Regions from separate parts of the Fictibacillus sp. B-59209 genome, predicted to be linked through region 1. Evidence: riboswitches for the same ligand, from Rfam matches in the RefSeq annotation. Region 1 holds a riboswitch; the other holds the start of a gene.

What was found. Region 1 has a riboswitch for S-adenosylmethionine ahead of metX (homoserine O-acetyltransferase MetX). Riboswitches for the same ligand answer to the same signal wherever they lie in the genome.
Region 2: linked by a shared signal. The riboswitch ahead of P4361_RS02855 (homocysteine synthase) and the one ahead of metX (homoserine O-acetyltransferase MetX) in region 1 are both predicted to bind S-adenosylmethionine.

Annotation. Positions count from the first base shown of each region.
Region 1 covers NZ_JARMMC010000045.1:5,644-11,049, reverse strand. The annotation lists gene P4361_RS22910 (cysteine dioxygenase) at 194-766, opposite strand; gene P4361_RS22905 (cell wall hydrolase) at 987-1,580, shown strand; gene P4361_RS22900 (universal stress protein) at 1,618-2,106, opposite strand; SAM riboswitch class I at 2,271-2,379, shown strand; gene metX (homoserine O-acetyltransferase MetX) at 2,462-3,556, shown strand; gene P4361_RS22890 (MDR family MFS transporter) at 3,586-5,190, opposite strand.
Region 2 covers NZ_JARMMC010000005.1:102,843-108,248, reverse strand. The annotation lists gene P4361_RS02860 (VOC family protein) at 1-60, opposite strand, end outside; gene P4361_RS02855 (homocysteine synthase) at 152-1,456, opposite strand; SAM riboswitch class I at 1,761-1,866, opposite strand; gene P4361_RS02850 (helix-turn-helix transcriptional regulator) at 2,211-2,852, opposite strand; gene P4361_RS02845 (DUF86 domain-containing protein) at 2,943-3,395, opposite strand; gene P4361_RS02840 (DUF3055 domain-containing protein) at 3,551-3,820, shown strand; gene P4361_RS02835 (hypothetical protein) at 3,913-4,203, shown strand; gene P4361_RS02830 (YutD family protein) at 4,229-4,504, opposite strand; gene P4361_RS02825 (YhcN/YlaJ family sporulation lipoprotein) at 4,614-5,246, shown strand.

The sequences.
Region 1 (5,406 bases):
CTCCTTATTGCTGTGCTGAGTTCACTTAAGGTCCTATCTTAACATGTAAAGAAGAGGTTTCAACCCTTTACCGGGACATCGTCCGTTATAGCCAATAATCTCTAAAGAAAGGGAGAATTAAGGAGGCTAAACTGCACATATTGTAAGAAATTATGGGAAAACCTTTTAAATCCCTGGATATGCGGAAATACATTCATCGCTTAGCAGGCTGTGACGGGAGCAAAATGGTTTGCAGCAACTGTCTTTGTTCATCAGGCCACCATGCTCCACAATCTTCTGAGACGATGCAAGCTGCACATTTTTCAAGGTCAAACACTTTCATACCGGAAATTGGGGGAGAGTAGACGTGTAAAGTAATCAGCGGATCCTTTTCATGAGTACCCATCTTATGAATCATTCCTCTTCCAACGTTTAGGAGCGATCCTTTATTTTCAACCTGTTCTTTCACTGGCACAGGCTGTCCGCCGGGCTGGAGCTTATAGAGTGTGTGGTTTGAAGAGCCAGATAAAATCTGGACCCACCCATATGACTGCCCATGGTCATGAGGAGAGCAATCCAGGGCAGATGCCCAATGCATAACGAGAATTTCTACGTGATCACTCTTATAAATTAATTTCCTGCCATAGGGTTTGTTTTCTGGATCCCTGATAAAAGGGCCGGCGTCCTTTACACTAGCTTGCAGTTTATGGATAGCATCAAGCAATTCCTGTGAGGTAGGTTGAACGAGCGGAGTGAAGAGTTTTTCAATCTTAGTAAGGAATAGCAAGTTATCATCCTCCTGCCGAATTAAATGGGGTTATCTATAGTATATTGGAGCCACTTATCCAGCATGTGCTCTGAAGGAAAATCGGTCAATGGTCACAAAAAATATCATATATCCGAAACATTACTCCTAGGGGCTGCGTTAGTTCGCAACAACAAACGGGTGACCAGGAATCGTCCTTTTACTTTTGACGAAAACACAACGATCCAGGAGGTATAAATTTATGTATAAAAAGATTGGTTTAATTACAGGAATAACAGCCATTGGGCTCTCTATAGCAGGAGGAACAAATGCAAGCGCACATACGGTAAAGGAAGGGGATACACTTTGGAAGCTTGGTCAGTCTTATAACGTACCTTATGAAAGTATCAAAAAAGACAACAATTTAGACGGAAATATGATAAGACCTGGCCAGCAATTAAACATACCGGCAGTTAAAGGGGTAAGTGAAGATCAAGTGAAAGCTTCTTCAGAAGATAAAAGACTTCTCGCTTCTCTTGTTGAAGCTGAAGCAATGGGTGAAAGTTTTGAAGGTAAAGCTGCAGTTGCTGCTGTTGTCTTGAACCGAGTAAAGGCTGATAGCTTTCCGGATACGATCAAAGGGGTTATCTACGACAAAGGTCAGTTTGAGCCTGTCATGGAAAACAACCTGAAAAAGCCTTCACCTTCATCAGAAAAAGCTGTTGATAAAGCATTATCCGGTTATGACAATACGAATGGATCGCTGTTTTTCTATAATAAAACGACAGCGGTAAGCCGTTGGCTCGATACAAAGCCTGTCAATATAGTAATCGGCAACCATACATTCAGCAAGTAAATTAAAGCCTCAGGCCATTGAAAGGTCCGAGGTTTTATTATCGTTCACTTGAGCTCTTTATGCTAAGACCCGATGATTCAATTTTTTGGCTGTTCCGGGCGATGAGAACATCACAAGTGGCATGCCTGGTGATATATTGTGAAACACTGCCGATAAAAATGCGTTCCATAGCGTTTAACCCGGTTGCACCGCAGACAATTAAATCTGCTTCATGCATGGAAGCGAAAGAAAGGATTTCTGTTTTTGGAGTTCCGTAATTAGATAAGGTTTTAACATTTTTTAATCCATGTTTCCTTGCCATCTCATCATAATTTTCAAGAAGGGATTCACTAAAACTCTTGTCACGGTTCATCTCGAAGTTAACTGCACCTGCGTCTAATGGAGCAGTAGGGATTTTTTCCTCAGAAATATGAACAATTAGCAATTGCGCATGATATTCTTTCGTAATTTCTATAGCTCTGTAAAAGGCAACCTCCGAAGATTCCGATCCATCCACACCAACAAGGATTCTTTCGTAATAAGGCATAAAAATCACCCCTTTTTTGTAAACTTATATAAATTCATTCCCTATATATAAGAGAGGCAAACATAATTGTAACATTTGTACCCAACCTCCAAATTCCATTTGACAAACCTATAGGAGTAAGGTATTTTTGAACGTATTAAAGTATTTGAAAAATTCATAATTGACTCTTATCAAGAGTGGTGGAGGGACTGGCCCGATGATACCCGGCAACCTGCAGATTATTTCTGAACAGGTGCCAAATCCTGCAAGGCAGAAGGCTTTGAGAGATAAGAGAAGGTCAAGCCCAAGCGGATAATTGCACCTCTCTGAATCTTTTAGAGAGGTGTTTTTTGTTGAATAAATGGGGGGATATCTGTTGGCAAATACACAATTATCTGCTGTAAATGATACTGCAGCAATAGGAGAACTTACGTTAGAGTCTGGAAAAGAGCTGAAAGATGTCCATATCGCTTACCAGCGAATCGGCGCAGCAAATGCACCTGCCATTTTCGTATGCCATGCGCTTACAGGTAATCATTATACGTTAAACAGTGAGATGGGAGAAGGCTGGTGGGCAGGTCTATTGGGAAATGGGCAGTATATTGATTTGGAGAAATACCAGGTGATTACTTCAAATGTATTGGGAGGGTGTGACGGATCAACAGGACCACTCTCGGTCAATCCCGTTACTGGAAGTCCTTACGGAGCTGAATTTCCATTGATAACAATCAGAGACATGGTGCAGGCCCAAAAGAAACTTTTGGAAGTACTCGGCTTGGGACGTCTAGAGGCAGTGATCGGCGGATCGTTAGGCGGCATGCAGGTATTAGAGTGGGGACTGATGTATCCTGATTTTATGGAGCGTCTGATCCCGATTGCCGTAACCCCTTTTCTAAGTGATTATGCGATAGGTTTCAATGCAGCGGGAAGAACGGCCATCCTCAGTGATCCCTTATGGAATAACGGACAGTACGGTAAAGAAAATACACCAAGGAAAGGGCTTGGCATTGCTCGGATGATCGGTATGCTCACTTATCGTTCGGGAGCATTGTTCAATCATCGATTTCAGCGAAAACAAACAGAGAATTGGGAAACCATTCATGAGGATGCAGCCTTTTCAGTTGAATCCTATCTTCAATACCAAGCGGATAAATTAGCGGACCGTTTTGATGCCAACAGTTACTTAACACTATTGAAAGCGATGGATACTCACGATATCGGCAGAGAAAGGGGAGGAGTATCGGCTGCTTCCCAGAGCTATAAGGCTCAAATGCTTTGTGTTGGTTTCACCGGTGATTTGCTCTATCCTTCTGATTTAATGGAACAGTTTGTAAAAGATGTTCAAGCTGAAAATAAAAGAGCAAAATATCTTGAGGTATCCACCATGTTTGGCCATGATGGATTTCTGACAGAATTTGATAAGTGGGGGAACTTGCTCAAAGAATTTATGAGAGAAACAATAAAGACATGAGGATATAATCCTCATGTCTTTATTTATCACTATTCAACAGCTGGTTTTTCAATAACCGCCGTCTGATTAGAAGGCGTATGCTGTTCAGGGCGCTCCCGGCTAATTCTTCCGCCGCCGACGGATAAAGCGACCAAAATACCCGCTCCAATAAAAATCAAGCCTGTTAAAAATACAGTGGTAAAAGAATCACTCCATGCGGTCTGTATAGAATGAATAACGGTATCTTTAATTGTATCAGGCAATTTAAGAAGATTTGGATGGATTAAAATGCTGAACAATGCATCTGTTTTGTCTGCTAACTTTTGAAAGATCCCTTGAAGCATTGGGTTCGTTTGTTCACTCACTACATCTTTCATTTTTGTTTCTAAGGAATGGTTCATCACTACATTTAGAACAGTGATACCAATCGTACCGCCAATTGAACGGAAGAACGTTGATGCAGAAGTAACAGCTCCCAGTTTTGTTTTCGGAAATTCATTTTGAATCGCGATCATTAATGTCGGCATAACAAGACCCATTCCGAATCCCATAATAATCATATAAGCGTATGCTGTAATTTCATTGGAATCAACACCCATCGTGCTCATCAAGTAGAAGCCTACTGCTGTAATGATCATGCCCGCAGTCAATACGGTTCGATAAGGAACTTTCAATAGAAGTCTTCCTCCAATAATACTCGCCAGGATGAGAGAAATCATCATCGGTGTCATGGTAGAACCAGCTTGTGTCGGAGTTACACCCAGAATACCCTGCATAAACATCGGAACGAACATGATCGCACCGAACATGCCTAAGCCCAGTAAAAACCCTAGAGCATTTGTTGTGGCAAAAACACGGTTTTTAAACAGTGAAAGATCTAGGACAGGCTCTTTTGCCTTCTTTTCTACAAATCCGAATACGATCAAGAGAACGATGGAGAAGCCGAAGATCAATCCGCTTTCCAGAGAAACCCATTCAAATTTATCTCCGCCAAACGTCAAACCAAGGAGCAATAAGACGATGGCAGGGATTAGAGTGATGATTCCAAGATAATCGATATTCACTTCTTCTTTTGGCCTTACCAGTTCATTTTTCATTCCAACAAAAATGAGGATGGCAGATAAGAGACCAAAAGGAACATTAATTAAGAAAATCCAGTGCCAGCTGATCGAGTCGACTAAAAATCCACCGATGAACGGACCGATAACAGAGCTTAATCCGAAGATTGCTCCGAATACTCCCTGCCATTTCGCACGCTGTTCCGCTGTGAAAATATCACCGATAATGGTTTGTGAAAGAGGCATGATCATACCGCCGCCAAGACCCTGCAGCCCGCGGTAGAAAATCAATTGTTCCATAGAATTCGCTGTTGCACATAACCCGGAGCCAATGACGAAAATGACGGTCCCAATCAAATAAAGGGAACGGCGTCCGTATAGATCCGAAAGCTTTCCGACGATCGGAATTATCGTAGTAGATGTAATTAAATAGGCAGTAGTTACCCAGGCAAAAATAGAAAATCCATTTAACTCACCGATAATGGTAGGCATCGCTGTACCAACCACGGTCTGTTCCATTGCGCTGAAAAACATCCCAATAATAAGGCCCAAAAGGACCATATTGCGGTTGATAGGCATTTGTTGTTCAATTTTCATATGATTGTTCTTCTCCATTCTGTTGTTATACTAATTGAATCTTTAAGTGTTAATCTTTGCTATACTCCTTCAACTCAGGAACCTTTGTGCTTTCATGTTCTCATGGTAGTATTTTTACAATTCGTTTTGATCACCTTCTATGAAATGACCCCCAGTCAAATTCTCAATTTAATTAACCTACTAAACTAAAATCACTAAATCATTATATTACTGATA
Region 2 (5,406 bases), on a different contig from region 1:
AATGGATTCTTCCAAGTTTTCAACCATAATTCCTACATGCTCAAGCTTTCTTACAGCCATACCAAACATCCCTTCCAATTTCGATTCATTCACCTGAAAATTTCATACTTGTCTTAAGTATAGTAGAAAGGGTGTTTATTGAACATAACAATTACTGGCCGCTTGGAACCGGACTGATGACCGCTAGTGCCTGCTCGAGATCATAGATAATATCATCAATCGTTTCAATGCCCACCGACAGCCTTACCATCTCAGGCGATACTCCTGCTCTAAGCTGCTCTTCCTCTGTCAGCTGCTGATGCGTAGTGCTTGCCGGATGGATGATTAATGATTTAGAATCACCGACATTCGCCAAGTGAGAGAATAACTTCACACTTTCAATGAGCTTTCTTCCTTCTTCTACCCCGCCTTTTACACCGAAAGTGAGGATGGCACCAGCACCTTTAGGCAAATATTTCTGCGCCAGCTCATTATACTTGTTATCTTCTAATCCAGGATAGTTCACCCAGTCCACAGCAGGATGTTCTTTTAAGTATTTCGCCACCTTCAGGGCATTTTCACTATGCCGTTCTACACGCAGGGCCAGCGTTTCAAGCCCTTGAATAAAGAGGAAGGAGTTAAACGGTGATACGCAAGAACCGAGGTCTCTGAGCAATTGGACACGCGCCTTGATAATATAAGCCAGCGGTCCGACTGCTTCCGTATAAACGACGCCATTATAGCTTTCATCCGGCTCCGTAAGTCCTGGGAATTTGCCGTTCGTCCAATCAAACTTACCGGAATCTATAATTAATCCTCCAATCGATGTGCCGTGTCCGCCAATGAATTTTGTAGCGGAATGAACGACAATGTCTGCTCCATACTCGATCGGACGGCAAAGATATGGTGTTGCAAACGTATTGTCTACGATAAGCGGAACCCCTGCTTCATGAGCAATTTCTGCAATGGCTGAGATATCTGCCACGTCAATTTTCGGATTCCCGATCGTCTCGATGTAAACCGCTTTTGTCTTTTCAGTAATGGCATCACGGAAGGATTGAAGGTTATCCACTTCTGCAAATTTAAAATTGATTCCGAGCTTCGGAAGTGTATTCGCAAACAAGTTATACGTTCCGCCATATAGAGAGCCAGACGCTACAATTTCGTCACCTGCTCCCGCTATGTTTAAAATGGAATACGTAATCGCCGCCTGGCCGGATGCAACCGCCAGCGCTCCAACACCGCCTTCTAGCTTTGCAATCGTCTGTTCAAACGCATCCTGTGTCGGATTCATGATTCGGCTGTAAATGTTCCCAAACTCTTTTAAACCAAAAAGGTTGGCTGCGTGCTCCGTACTGTTGAATTGATAAGACGTTGTCTGGTAAATAGGAACCGCTCTCGCGCCTGTTGTCGGATCTACTTTCTGTCCCTCGTGCAATGAAACCGTCTCAAAACCATATTCTCTTTCTTCACTCATGTTCAATCTCTCCTTCTAAAATGTAGTGGTTTAAACAGAGGCAAGGATCTGAGTAAAATGTTAGCCAACAAGAAAAGCTGAAGTGCCCTGCTAAGGTCCGAGAAGCGCTTGAGTTCTTCTCAAGCAACACGTTTTTTGTGTTGAGGGAGAAGAACGAAGATGACTAAGGATGAAAAGAAAGTCTTACTTTTCATCTATCAAGGACCTTAGCTGAAAACTCAAGTTCGTTTTCAGCATTGGGCACTGAAGCTGGACAATCAAAAAGACCTCTTCTAAAAGAAGAGGTCGCAGTTTTCACCGTCGGCTCTCATCTTTCAGAACATTTGCGTGTTCTGCTGAAATTAGCACCATGCATTTCTGCTGGTTGCCGGGTTTCATCGGGTCAGTCCCTCCACCTCTCTGGATAAGATACATCTGAATATTAAGTTATTTTGAATAATACTGAACTTTAATGTTGAAGTCAACCCTTTTTTTCACGATAAGGAAGTGGCAAAGTTTTTGGCACGCTCCCCCTGGCCGATGTTCGAAACTTTGCATTTTTTATTTTCTGCTGCAGTCAGCAATACCATATCGGTCTTCTGCCCTGCTCCAGTAAGAGAAAAAGTGTGGCCAGCGAGACGATGGAAAAAGAGATCACCCTCGAAGAGCTCTACCTGACGTCCTTCTTACGACAACAGAAGGAAAGAATAGAGGGCGGATGATCGTAAAAATCCAACAAAAAAATAAACCCTATTGGCGGATCAGCCAGTAGGGTTTATGCGTTTTTCTCTTCGGAAATCAAATATTTGCAATACGAGCCGCCTTTAGCAAGACATTCTGTGCGTTCCACATGGTCTGTACCGAGCATTCTCTGGAATAAAGAAAGCTCACATGAGCAGGCATTCTGATATTCATTTGCTACTTTGGCAATCGGGCAGTTGAATTCTTTTAATTCATACTGGCCGTCTTCTGTTTTTTCCCACTCGACCATATAGCCGGCTTCGTTTTGAATGTCGGCGAGTTCGGCCACCTTTTGCTCAAAGCTCTTATTCTCCATCCGTTTCTTATACTTATCATTTAAGCGGTTTTCCCGGCGGACAAACAATTCATGCACAGCTTTCTCACCGGCAATCTCCTGAATGTCTCTCATAAATTCAACGGTCAGCCCCGAATAGTTGCGCGGAAATTGTTCATCCGCAGCTTCGGAGAGCTGATACACATTCAGCGGCCGTCCCATGGCCTGGCGGACCAGGGTGGTTTCAACGAGCCTGTCTCTCTCTAATGTATTTAAGTGGCGCCTGACAGCCATCTCGGTAATCCCAAGGCGGCTGGCCATTTCAGTAACCGTCAATTTTCTATATCGCTTAAGCATATGAATGATTTCAGAACGGGTAGAGGTGTTATTAGCCATAGCCATTAACAATCACCTTCCTTACCCCTATCTTACAGCATTTTCTAGCAAAAGTACATTCTAAACAAAAATGTTTAGAAATAGGGATAGCAGCTTTTACTTCTGCTCCTCTTCAGGCAAAAATGCAGAAACAGGCCCCAATTCTTGTTCAATATAGCGTCTCACATCGGCAGGGAAACTTTCGATCGATCCAGAATTCTCCAAAAGGACCTCGGAAATTTCAGAATGGCTGACACTCGCAAATTGCTGGACCAGCATTTTGCGCAGTGATACGACCTTTTTCAATCCTTTCGCATTTTGCGCGGTGATCACTTTTTCATCCTCAAGGATATCCAATATGTCTTCATAACTGCCCGGATCCCTCATTATGAAGCCATCGATCATCGAATTACCCACATCGATCATACTTTCGATGATAACGTGAGCCGCTCGTTCAAGAGCCAGCTTTTCTACATCGCCTTCCTTGCCGGCCAGTTTCTTTGCCTGCTGATGCAATGATCCCAGATATACTAAATGGTGTTCAATTTTTTTTCTGTCAACAAAATACATATGTATCACCCTGCCTTGTCATTCTGCATAGTCCTTATTAGTTTATCACAAAATTCAAGGAGAATTACGGAAGGAGCCTCCTATTTTCTTATACCGGCTTGTCTGCTATCATGGGGAAGAAAGAAGGAAAGCCCTTGCGGCAAGGAGGACTGAATGTGGCAGAAGAACGCTTTTTTCTGTATGACGATACCGAGAAATCCGAGACACGCTTCGTAAGTTTTATGGGAACGAATACCCGATTTGACCTCGCCATTGTAAAAACAGGAAGACATTACGGCAAGAGCCTGATTCTCGATCTGCAGGGAAGCCGTTTTTCCATCATAGGAGAAGATGACCTTGAAGAAGAGGGATACTTGGAGCATGTTTTCCAGCTTAATGAGGAAGATGCACAGGAGCTTCGGGAGTTCCTATACGAAACACTATAGTTTTGCGGGAAAATTACCCACACAAAAAAAGCCATTTCATGGGCAGTTTAAAAAAGGATAGATGCCTTCTATCCTTAACCTGCCTGAAGGGAATGGTTATTTTGTATAACAAGGATAAAAAAACCTATACGGATTTCTCTAATGTGGAAACCCGCAGGCGCTATGTTCTGCCTGAAGACTTGCCTGAAGGACCATACGGATCTCCAATTAATGCAAAGCTTGGAAAATCTACTCCCTGGGAAGAAAATCAGCGGTATTACAGCGCCTTCAACTATGAATATAAAAATCTTCACGCCGGCATGGAACGCCAATATCCCGGTGCCCATCCGACGCATGATGATCCTGGAGAAGATACAGAAGAACCATACCAAAATTATAAATAAGGCAGGATAAATAACCCCTTGTTGATCAGGGGGTTATTTTCTTTAGCACAAAATAAGGACAGCCAAAGTTACAATACTCATAAATGTATTCCGGAAGCGTACTGATCTTCGTGTCATATGTCGCTTTATCATGTCCGTCTTCGAAAAAGCCGCGCAGCCTGAGCTGTTCATAGCCGATATCACCGACAAGATAATCATATTTATGTAAAATTTCGCTGTACCTTGATTTGAGCAGTTCCTCATCAAAGGCCTCTTTATTATTCTCTATCAGTTCGTAGCAATGCTCACCAATACAAATCATGAACTCACCTCACTTTTATATTTTACCATGTCCCATAAAAATACAGCCAACAATTTCTTTGTAAAAAGTTTTTTATTGTGGTCAACCTAAGGATAAGGAGGTGAATCACATGAACAAGAAAATTGCTGCATTAATGATCCTATCCTTTACCCTGTTTACCGCTGCCTGCTCGGATGATGACACGAGAAAAGAAACAACAAGCGGTTATAAATTTTCCAACACCAGCTACAAAAATTACAAAAATGATAATAATACGATGGGAACCGACAGAAGATACGGGGACTTCGGCTATGTGCGACATGAATATAAGGGAGAGAACAGAAAGCCCCTCTCTGCCAATCAAATACCGAAAATGGATCGCCAAAAACTGGCTGACATGATTACTGACATGGCTGTACGCCTGCCGAACATTAAAGATATGGCTGTTTTGGTTACAGATGAAGAAGTCCTCATGGCTTACGAAACAACCAGCAAAAATCGGATGGCCATGGCGGATAATGTTAAAAAAACAGCTTTTTCCGTCGTCCCCCGCTACTACCATGTCTACGTTTCAGATAAAAAAGGCATGATCGGCAAACTCGAGCAGTACCGCTCCATCAACTATGATACTGAAAACGCCGAGGGCATCATCGACCGATTGGTTGCACAGATGAAAAAATCTCCGCAAGGATACAAAGTAAGCGATGGCGAGAATCAGAACGGGGAAATGAAAGGTGAAATGAACAGCCCGATGAATAAATAAAAAAAGGCTGGCCAAGAAGTCTGGAAGCTGTTGATTTCCGCTTCATGCTGCTCGCTTTCCGCGTGGCGTGCGGTGAGCCTCTTGGTGCAAGCACCTGCGGGAGTCTCACCTGTCACGCTAGTCCCGCAGGACAAGGAAAGCTTCGGCAGCGTTATATCGC